Regions from separate parts of the Chitinophaga sp. G7 BAM 1005 genome, predicted to be linked through region 2. Evidence: riboswitches for the same ligand, from Rfam matches in the RefSeq annotation. Region 2 holds a riboswitch; the other holds the start of a gene.
What was found. Region 2 has a riboswitch for S-adenosylmethionine ahead of ACMXI2_RS03275 (trans-sulfuration enzyme family protein). Riboswitches for the same ligand answer to the same signal wherever they lie in the genome.
Positions count from the first base shown of each region.

Region 1: linked by a shared signal. The riboswitch ahead of ACMXI2_RS10035 (trans-sulfuration enzyme family protein) and the one ahead of ACMXI2_RS03275 (trans-sulfuration enzyme family protein) in region 2 are both predicted to bind S-adenosylmethionine.

Region 1 is NZ_CP181478.1:2,492,874-2,498,503, reverse strand. It holds gene ACMXI2_RS10045 (NirD/YgiW/YdeI family stress tolerance protein) at 1-90, opposite strand, end outside; gene ACMXI2_RS10040 (dicarboxylate/amino acid:cation symporter) at 190-1,401, shown strand; gene ACMXI2_RS10035 (trans-sulfuration enzyme family protein) at 1,352-2,530, opposite strand; SAM riboswitch class I at 2,681-2,794, opposite strand; gene ACMXI2_RS10030 (NAD-dependent epimerase/dehydratase family protein) at 2,870-3,814, opposite strand; gene ACMXI2_RS10025 (YdcF family protein) at 3,867-5,099, opposite strand; gene ACMXI2_RS10020 (ATP-binding protein) at 5,396-5,630, shown strand, end outside.
Region 2 is NZ_CP181478.1:819,273-824,902, forward strand. It holds gene ACMXI2_RS03265 (Maf family protein) at 1-249, shown strand, start outside; gene ACMXI2_RS03270 (homoserine dehydrogenase) at 313-1,494, opposite strand; gene ACMXI2_RS03275 (trans-sulfuration enzyme family protein) at 1,592-2,770, opposite strand; SAM riboswitch class I at 2,956-3,075, opposite strand; gene ACMXI2_RS03280 (DUF2851 family protein) at 3,203-4,486, shown strand; gene ACMXI2_RS03285 (OsmC family protein) at 4,722-5,129, opposite strand; gene ACMXI2_RS03290 (hypothetical protein) at 5,296-5,630, shown strand, end outside.

The sequences.
Region 1 (5,630 bases), 1.7 Mb from region 2:
CCGGGCGTTGCGCATCACCTCTCCAATGGTGTAAGTCCTTTCCTGGAGAGCGAACAGGGGAAGCAACAAACATAGCATCCAGCTTTTCATGATAAATATATTGGTTTGCTAACACCATAAACAATAATCATGACAGATTGTTCACCGAACAGATACATTTGGTTATCTTGTAAATCATAAACTTCAGGTATGGGATTCCTCAAAACGTACAGCAGTATGTTCTGGTTACTGGCAGGCATCATCGCCGGCAGTATTGCAGGGCTTATATTTGGTGAGCGTGTAGCTATTATCAAACCATTGGGCGATGTTTTTCTGAACCTGTTGTTTACGGCCATTATACCGTTGGTATTCTTTGCCATCTCCTCTGCCATTGCCAACATAGAAGCGGGGCATAAGCTGGGCCGTATCCTCAGCGTAATGTCGCTGGTATTCCTGGGCACCATTCTCATCTCTGCCTTTCTTACGATTGTAGCCGTCTGGATCTTTCCTATCCATCAGCAGGTAATCCTCACAAAGGAGGTGAACCTGGAACAACCAGGTAACTGGGGAGAACAGCTGGTACGACTGCTCACCGTGAATGAATTTTACGAGTTGCTGTCACGTAAAAATATGCTGCCGTTCCTCATCTTCTCCGGGCTTGTTGGTTTTGCCGCCATGCGTACCGGTGAAAAAGGCGCTGCTTTCCGCGGCTTTCTGCAATCGGGTAACGAGGTGATGAAAGATATCCTGACGCTCATCATGAAATTAGGCCCTGTCGGACTGGGCGCCTACTTCGCTTACCAGGTGGGCACTGTAGGGCCACAATTGTTTGGCGCCTACGCGCACTCCCTCGGTATTTATTATGGTTTTGGCATCGTGTATTTTATCGTTGGCTTCAGCGCGTATGCATTTGTTGCCGGTGGTATACCAGGTATAAAAATTTTCTGGAAGAATAATATTATCCCCACCCTTACTGCAGTTGGTACCGGCAGCAGCATCGCTACTATTCCGGCTAATCTCCAGGCGGTAGAACGGATGGGCGTACCACGCGATATCGGTAATGTGGTAGTGCCACTGGGCGCTACGCTGCATAAAGACGGCTCCAGCATTTCTTCCATCATAAAAATGGCGGTGGTATTTGCCATGTTCGGAAGGGGCTTCGATGGTGTAGCAGTAATTTTAATGGCACTAGGCGTTACCGTTATAGCCAGCATCGTGGAAGGCGGTATTCCTAATGGCGGCTACATCGGCGAGCTGCTGGTGATGAGCATTTACGGCTTCCCCATAGAAGCGCTCCCGCCGCTGATGATTATAGGCACGCTGGTAGATCCGCTGGCTACGATCCTCAATGCAACGGGAGACAATGTAGCCGCTATGCTGACAACACGTTTTCTGCGAGGGCGGGCGCCGGCAGTTTCGTAAACGCCTGTTCCAGGTCGGCCAGCAAGTCGGCTGTTTCTTCCAGTCCTACGGATAAACGGATCAGGCTATCGCTCACGCCTGCTGCCCTTCTCTTTTCTGCAGGAATGGATTTATGGGTCATGGCTGCGGGGTGACACAACAAACTTTTGATACCGCCCAGGCTTTCGGCCAGTTTAAAATAATGTGTGGATGTAACAAAAGCAGTTGCTGCTTCCGCCCTGTCGTCTTTCAATGTAAAAGATATAATCCCGCCAAACCCTTTACTCTGTTGCTTTGCCAGCTCATGTCCCGGATGTGATGGCAGTCCCGGGTAAAACACTTTATCCACTGCCGGATGTTTCTCCAGGTATTCTGCCAGCGCCTGCGCATTAATACCATGCTGCTTAATACGCAGATGTAATGTTTCAATACCACGTATCAGCAGGAAGCTGTCGAACGGCGAAAGAATAGCGCCGCAGGCATTCTGATAAAATTTGATCTCCTCTCCCAGTTGTAATGTTTTAGCCACTACTACGCCTGCAATCAGATCGCTGTGGCCACCCAGGTATTTGGTAGCGCTGTGGATCACCAGGTCGGCGCCCAGCTGCAGTGGCTTTTGCAACACAGGGGAGGCAAAGGTATTATCTACACAAAACAAACAGTTATGTGCTTTTGCAATGCGGCCAATGGCGGCAATGTCTGAAATCTTCAACGTTGGATTAGTAGGCGTTTCCAGCCAGATCAGGCGCGTGGCCGGTGTAATGGTATTGAACACCGCCTGTGTATCGGAAGTATCCACATAGTTTACTTTGATGCCAAACTTCTCATATACTTTATTGAATAACCGGAACGCGCCTCCGTAAATATCATCTACCGCCACAATTTCATCACCCGATTTCAGGAGTTTTATCACGGCGTCAATCACTGCCAGACCGCTGGCAAAGGCAGATGCGGTAGCGCCGCCTTCCAGCTTCGCAATGATCTTTTCTGCGGTTTCGCGGGTAGGATTATTGGAGCGGGCGTAATCGTATCCTTTATTTAGGCCGGGCGCGTCCTGTACAAAAGTAGAGGTTTGATAAATAGGCACGGCAATAGCGCCTGTTTGCGGATCTACGGGAATAGAATGGATCAGTTCAGTGATAGTGCTCATCTTTGTTTGATTTTTAGTTTGATGAAAATTGATTAAACAGGTCCGTTAAATGAGCATATCAAAAAGGTGGGAGCATAAAAAAAACTCACCTGGGAGCCAGATGAGTTTTCTTATTATCGGAAGAATAATATAAAGTAAAACTATTGATCTGACTTATCTTTCCTGGTTCGTAAACCGGGATGGATGCAGCACCTTTCACTGTTTGCACAGTGATGGTTGCTAAGGTATCGTCGGGCCATGTCCCTCCTCCTTTCTTGATAAGCTATTTAAAGAACTGGTGCAAAGATAAGGCAGAAAAAATAACTTCCAAATTTATTTTCCTACAAAATCAGTAGACTATTATTTATGTGCGAGTGTTAAGCGGATGCCTTCTTCATAAGAAGTAGGTTTCACTTTAAAGTGCTGCTCAAACTTTGTAGCGTCGAAAATATAAGGATGGTTATTCTGGTACAGCATTTCCTTTATTTCCCGGATTGTGGTATCAAACAGCCCGGAGAGGGTAAGCATAAAGCCCCCCAGCTTCATATATTTAGGCTTCACGCCCATTTGAGTAGCAATAATATTTATGTACCCGTTGCCATCGGGCGCCGGGTTGGCGGTGGGGAGATGCCACACCTGGTTCCAGGAAGTATCGTCCTGGGAAAGCAGGTACAATCCTTTGGCGGCATCTTGTGTGAAGGTGTAGCTGTGTGTCTGATCGTCTTTTCCGAGCCACATGGCATTGCTGTTTTTCCTGAACTTATCGATGACCAGCAGGTTGAGGAAACCGGTTTTATCGGCGCCGGGTCCGTAGAAGTCGGCTGCCCTTGCAATGGTGGCGGTGAGGTTACCGGCCTTCACCTCGTTCATCAGCTGGGTGGCAATAGCCGCGCGGACTGTTCCTTTTTTACTGGACGGATGATACGGCGTATCTTCTTTCATCGGGCCGTTTACTAACCCGTAAGAATATACGTTATCAAAGAAGATAAGTTTTGCACCGGCTTCTTTGCAGGCATTAATTACATTGGTCATAATCCTGGGCCACGCATCGGACCATACCTTGATATCATATTTGAGACCGGCAGTAAGAAATACCACGGCGCTGCCTTTCACGGCTTTCTTTGTTTGCGCGGCATCCGTAATATCGGCCGGTACCAGGTCGGTAATGCCTTCAATGGATTTAGGCGAGCGGCTCACGAGACGTACCGGTTTGTTGTGGCGCACCAGTTCGGCAGCCAGTTCATTGGCAATAATACCTCCTGCACCGAGGATTGTATATAAGGGCTGGATAGAAGAGTCAGACATAAAATGAGGATGTGTTTATATGATGACGAATGAGTGAACAGAATATTTTATTTCAGGGGTCTAACGGATCAAAAACATTGACCTGCAGCGACCGGAGGTCCGGCAGGAACGACAAAAAGTAAAGGTCCGCTTGTTTGATATCTGCCGCAGGCATGTATCCCAGCTCTGTTGTACAGCGTTGGGTAAACATCGGGCTGTTCACATAGGCGACGTGCATAGCATCAGATACGCACATCATCCTTTTATTGGCCGGTATACCGCTCCGCCACACAATCCTCACAGCATTACGCACGTTGGTAGTGGTGTGGCGGGCATAAGGGTCTACCATTACTGCCGAGGCCGGGATCTTTAACTCATTTACCAGGTATTTCCTCATTTCCACCGCTTCGGAATATTGGGTGCCCACGGGCCTTACATGCCCACCGGATACAATAATGAAGGGGGCCATTCCTTTGCGGTACAATTCTGCCCCGGTGCGGCAGCGGCTTTTACCGGTTTCGCTTATTGTTTCCTTTGCCACCGGGCTTGCCCCCAAAATAAGCATGGCGGTGTATGGATATTTGTTCCAGTCTGTTTTCTTTATTTGTCTATAAGCTTCTTCGTTGATACCGGATAATGGTTCATAGCGCACGGCTTCATCGCGGCGGTTCAGCTCCAGTAAGCCCAGTGCCACCTGCAGCGACGGCTGGAAGAATATGTCCGGCTTTTTTTCCGCAGCCTGTTCCATTACACGTTCCACCATTGCCCTGTAGGCGGGCGATAATACATAATAAGTGGCAGAGTCAATCACGGGGTAGCGGAGTCCTTTTCCATTCGTATAGGCATTAAGGATATAGTTTACGCCATCGGCGGCGTCCTTCCAGGCAAGAGAGAGGAATGTGGCGTCAGTTTTCCCGGCGTATAGCTGGAACAGGCCACTGCCACGCATTTCGCTTAACAGGCGTTCCATCTCCTTTGGGTGCTGCTGCAATAATGTAAGAAAGGCTCCACTCACTTCATTAATGGCGCTGCCGCTAAACTGCAAAGAAGCGGTAAGATCACCGCTACTCACGGGATGGGCTACACGCTGTGCGTAGGTGTTCCGCAATGTGGTAAGCGTGCTGTCTTTATTCATTAACTGCGGCAGCCTGGGCACACGCTCCAGCAATGTGAACAGGTAAAAGATCCTGTCCTGCAAAACGCTGGTTCCCTTGTAAAACTTGTAACGCAGGTCCGGCGAAGCAGGTTGACCAAAAGTACAGGATAACACCAGGAGCAGCAGGCCGGTAAGAAAGCAGTTTTTCATCAAAGCAGGTATTACAGGAGCAATAATACAAAAGGAAAAGGGAACTTTATCTTCTCTCCAAAATATAACCTATATTTTATATACCAATATTTAAACCTTGAAGCCCGGCCGTATATGAAAGTTTTAATAAGTAAAAAAATATAATGTATGAAATATATTTATACATAGGGGGCTCAGCAGAAAATACATACCTATTCTTTTTGTTTTTCATTGATTATCTATTGGTTACGGAATATAAAATCATTTATTTTCGTCCTGGTTTAGCCACCACGCCAACGTCCCAATCATATGTAACAATGTATACAACCCAAGAAAAAAAGACCTTTGTACGTTATGCTGTGTTAACGATAATGGTGATTGTTCTGATGACCTTTTTTATGATCATCTCTTTAAGAAAGAAAGAGTCAGCACAGTTAAGCATAGTAGTTAAAGACCTGATAGCTACTAAAACAGATGTAGGCCATATTGACCAGGCAGTACAGCTGCTGTATGCAGCAGATAACAACTTCCGTGTATATACGCTTACCTACG
Region 2 (5,630 bases):
ACCGGCGTTATTATCCGGCAGGGGGAAAAGGAAGTTGCTTTTTCCAAAACAACGGCCGTACATTTCAAGCCGTTAACCACCGGCCAGATCACTTATTACGTGGATAAGTACAAGCCTTTTGATAAAGCCGGCGCTTATGCGATCCAGGAATGGATTGGCGCTGTGGGGATAGACAGTATTAACGGTTGCTTCTATAATGTAATGGGGTTGCCCGTAAGCAGGGTAGTGGAAGAACTGGAAAATTTTTAAGCAACAGTAACGGCGCAGGAAACTGCGCCGTTTTCATGATTGGTTTTTGCTTATTACATCTCTTTATTCCAATACCAGGATATTCACATCTTTATTTTTCAGCCAGCCGGCTTCTTGCAGTTTCTGTAAGTTGATAGTACCTACCACATAGCGCCATTCAGTAGATTCATATTTTTCAGAGATATTAAAGAACTCTGCCAGATCTACCTGGTCTGGTGTTTTGTAGCGCAGGTATACTTTCAGTTTTACATCGTTGGTAAAGCTGGGCTGATTGTTTTGTTTGATTTTTTTGTACTCGTAGCGGTAGTTGTATAACAGGGCAGAGATATCGGATAATACCGCGCTGCCGGTAGCAGTACCGCCGGCGCCTTTACCTACAAAGAACTGTTTGTCGGTGAATGCGCTTTCCAGCAGGATCCCATTGTATTCGTTATACACATCGTAGAGCAGGTTGTGTTCCCTGATCAGGTGCGGCAATACGTATGCAAATACGTGGCCGTTCTGACGGCGGCATTGTGCAATCAGTTTGATGGTACAGTTTCTCTGTTTGGCAAACTGTATATCAAAATCATTGAGGTGATGGATCCCGAAGTTGAATACTTCTTCCGGTTTCACAAAGGTGCCGAATGCGTGCAGCAGCAGGATCACTATTTTGAATTTCGGATCATATCCTTCGATGTCGAGAGTAGGATCTGTTTCCGCGAACCCCAGGTCCTGGGCCTGTTGCAGGGCAGTGGCAAAGCTGAGATTCTCTTCAAATATTTTAGTAAGAATATAATTCGTAGATCCGTTACAGATACCTTCCACGGCATTGAGCAGGTCGTTGTCATAATATTCTTCCAGGTTGCGGATAATGGGAATACTTGCACAGCTGGACGCTTCATACAGGAATGGCACTTTGTTTTCTGCCTGCAGCTGGTATAGCGCGGGCAGGTTTTCAGCGATCATACGTTTGCTGGCGCTTACTACGGCTTTACCGTTGCGGAGCGCTTTGCTCACTATTTCAAAAGCTGCTTCGGTGTCATTGATCAGTTCTACTACTACGTCAATGGTAGGATCTTCGAGGATTTCATTTTTATCTGTCGTAAAGTAACTGCTATCGATAGGTCTTGATTTATTAGGGTCTTTAATACAGATTTTTTTGATCCGTGCATTAATACCTTTTGTTCTGTTCAAAACTTCATAGAGTCCTTGTCCTACGACGCCGAATCCGAAAATGCCTAAATTGATGATCTTGTTTTCCATACTTTTTTTTGAGCTTTCAGCCGTAGTAGTCAGTCTTTCGCTGTGCAGAGATGATCAGGTTCTGAACATTGAAAGGGATATGCTAACCGCCAGCGGCTTATTGTAAAACAGTAATTTGCTTGCCGGCCGGATGATTTAATTTATCCAGCGCCTGTTTCAGGTCGTTGATCAGGTCATCGGCATCTTCGATGCCTACTGATAAACGGATGCAGGAGTCCTGCAGACCTGTTTTTCTCCGGAATTCTTCCGGAATGGTACGATGCGTCATGGTGGCCGGATGGGCCAGCATGCTTTTCACGCCGCCGAAGCTTTCTGCCAGCTTAAATAATTTGGTGGCGTTTACGATACGGATCGCATTTTTGATATTGTCGCTTTTCAGGGAAAAGCTGACCAGTGCGCCGTAATTTTTTTGTTGTTTACGGGCAATATGATGGTTTTTATGTGTGGCCAGTCCGGGATAAAATACTTTATCCACTGCGGGATGTGCGGCCAGCCAGTTGGCGATGGCATTGGCGTTGCTGCATTGTTTTTCCAGGCGCAGGTATAATGTTTCAATACCGCGTATGGTGAGCCATGCTTCAAACGGGCTGAGTATACTACCGGAAATATTCTGGTTATACCGGATCTGGTCTGCCAGTGTTTTTGAGTTTACTACTACGAGGCCGGCAATAACATCACAGTGTCCTGCAAGGTATTTGGAAGCGCTGTGGATCACCAGGTCGGCGCCCAGCGTTAGCGGCTGTTGCAGTAATGGTGTGCTGAAGGTATTGTCTACTGCCAGCAGGATATTATGTTGTTTGGCGATTTTGCTGATAGATTTAATATCAGAAACGCGCAAAGTAGGATTGGTAGGGGATTCCAGCCAGATGATCTTTGTATTGGGCGTGATGGCGGCCAGTACTTTATCGAGATTGCTGGTATCTACAAAATTCACTTTGATACCAAAGCGTTCAAACATGTGGTTAAAGATCTGGAAGATGCCACCGTAAGTGTCTTCCACGGCCATGATTTCATCGCCGGTTTTTAACAGCTTCAGCACCGCATCTATGGCCGACATGCCACTGGCAAACGCAAATCCGGCAAACCCTTCTTCCAGGTTGCAGATAAGGTCTTCCAGCACTTTTCTCGTGGGGTTGTTTGCCCGCGAAAACTCAAAGCCTTTATTGATGCCGGGCGATTCCTGCACGAAAGTGGACGTTTGATAGATAGGCACAGAAATGGCGCCTGTCAGTTCGTCTACCGGTATGCTGTGAATCAGTTGTGTAGCTGTTTTCATGTTATAAATTATTTTTAATGATGTTCAATGTGCACAATTGCCAACTGCAACGATATCATTAAAGATCAACTTAAACAACAACAAATCCATGAAAGGGGTGGGGAGGGGGCATAAAAAAAGCTCTCCCGATTGTTGGAAGAGCTCCTTTAGAAAGTTATATATATCTGTGAAGTATTATCTCTGCCAACTTATCTTTCCCCGATTTGCACCGGGGCAGGAATTAGCACCTTTTTCCTGATCATAATAATCAGGAAAGGTTGCTAAGGCATCGCAGGGCCAAGTCCCTCCGCCTTTCTGGATAAGTGATGTGTAAGAACTGGCGCAAAGGTAATATCACTTTGAGCAGATTTCCAAATTGGAATTGGAATTTATTTATTAATCGATGTTTTATTACCTTTGGATGATATTATTTTGTACCCAACCATATCTCTTATGTTTGTTAACCCGTTGCTCTCAGAAGAGCTGTTCCAGCACATCTGGGCATTCCGGCTATTTAAGCAGGATCATCTGACTACTACCGGCGGAGAATCAGTACAGGTGGTGTTTCCCGGTATTCATAACCACAATGGCGGGCCGGATTTTTCGGCCGCAAAAATCAGGATCGGAGCTACCCTGTGGGTAGGCCAGGTGGAGTTGCACCTGCGTACATCCGACTGGTTCCGGCATGGGCACCAGCACAATCCCCAATACGGGCGTATCATCCTGCACGTGGTGTTTGTACATGACATGCCCGCTGTGGGGATCAGGGAGGCGCCCTGCCTGGAACTGCAGCAGCATATTCCCAAACTGCTCCTGCAGCGGTATGAGGAACTGCGGCGGTTGTCGCCCTTTGTACCATGCGCGCCGCATGCCTCCCAGGTGCCGCCACTCATCTGGCTCAGCTGGAAAGAACGGTTGCTGGCGGAGCGCTGGGAAAGTAAGATCGGCAGCCTGCGGGCGTGGCTGCAGCACAATCGTTACAACTGGGAAGAAGTGTGTTACTGGGCGGTGGCGCAAAGCTATGGCACGCCCGTAAATGCCCTGTCGTTCCTGCAGGTGGCGCAGTCGCTGCCCTATAAAATGCTGATGCGGTACCGGCACCTGCTGCTCCAGCTGGAGGCCCTGCTGTTCGGTCAGGCCGGGATGCTGGAAGCGCCGCAAACAGACGGATATGCGTTACAGTTACAGGATGTTTATGGGCACCTGCAACACAAGTTCCGGCTAAGCCCTATGGCTGGCCATCAATGGAACTGGCTGCGGATGCGGCCTGCCGCCTTCCCTACCATGCGACTGGCTACCTTCGCGGCGCTTTTGCAGCAATCCCCTCATCTTTTTTCCCGGATCCTGGACGCCCCCGACATAACGGCGCTGGAACAGTTGTTCTTCGTACAGCCATCGGCGTACTGGCATACGCATTACCGTTTCGGGCATCCCGTAAACCGTACGCAGCGGCCGGGGAAACAGGCCGTGCAGGGCATCCTGATCAACACCGTGTTGCCTTTGCTGTTCCTGTACGGACAGGATAAGCACGGGAAATATTACCAGGAAAAGGCTTTGCATTTCCTGCAACAGCTACCGCCGGAAAAGAACCACATCACCGGCAGCTGGAGCCAGTTGGGCGTTACGCAGGAAAGCGCGATGGAATCACAGGCATTATTGCAGCTGAAGCAACACTACTGTGACGAGAAAAAGTGCCTGCAATGTGCGATAGGAGTGAAGATCCTCGCGGGCGGGTAAGGGATCGCCTTCGGCAATTTTAAATTGTCTTGGAGCAGGATTACGCTGATTATACTGATTTAGGGATTTGATTATTTTGGATTTTAAAAAGATTAGGGGAGATAGAAGCGGATATATCCACTTTTATCTCCCCTAATCTTTTTAAAATCTAAAAATCCAGAAAGTAAAAATCAAGCTAATCAGTATAATCAGCGTAATCCTGCTCCAAGACAATTTACAACCGCCGAAGGCGGTACTACCAGTTAAAAGTCACATCCTGTACAATATCCGGATGCACGCTCTTTGCCACAGGGCAGGTGAGTGCCGCTCTTTCCAGGATAGTTTTTTCCTTTTCACCGAGGGTGTGGCCTGCGGGGAAATCAAACACGATGGTTACGCCGGTAATACGGCGGGGATCCGACCCCATTATTTTCTGAACGCTTACTTTGGTGCCTTCAATAGCCCAGTTATTATCCAGCGCCTTGATGCCCATGATGCTGAGCATGCAGGAACCGAGGGCGGTGGCCACCAGATCAGTAGGGGAAAATCTTTCTCCCCTGCCCCGGTTATCAACAGGTGCATCGGTATCGATAACAGTGCCTGATTGCAGATGGGTGGCGGTTGTACGAAGTTCGCCGGTATAGATAATAGATGCTGTTTGCATGATATCTTTTTAAATGATCAATCCGTAAAATTAAATGTATTTTTATTATAAGTGTATCCCCTGGCAGTGAAGGCCCTGGTAAACTAAAAAAAAATTAGCTACGTTTGTAATATATACATAACAATACCTTTGTTCAAGCGTTTATTTATTATAATAATAGCCCACTGTGAAAAAAATATACTTAATCCTGTTTTTAGCAACAATATCCGGCGGCTTATTTGCGCAATCTACCTCACGGCAGCAGCAAAGCACGAAGAAAAGTGACAAGGAACAGCGTAAGCTGAAGAAGATCTCCATTTTCCGTGAACAGGAAGAGGGGGAAAATGTTTTCCAGCGCGACTTTTCTGCGGGAGCCCGGTTGAATACCGACGGATGGTCTGGCTTTGCGGAACTGGGATACCGGAAAACGAGGAAAAAAGTGAATTATTTCCAGTTTGAGTTTGGAGAGAAGAAAAGTAACAAGGAAGTAAAGATCAGCAGCGGTTACGCTTTTACCCAGCG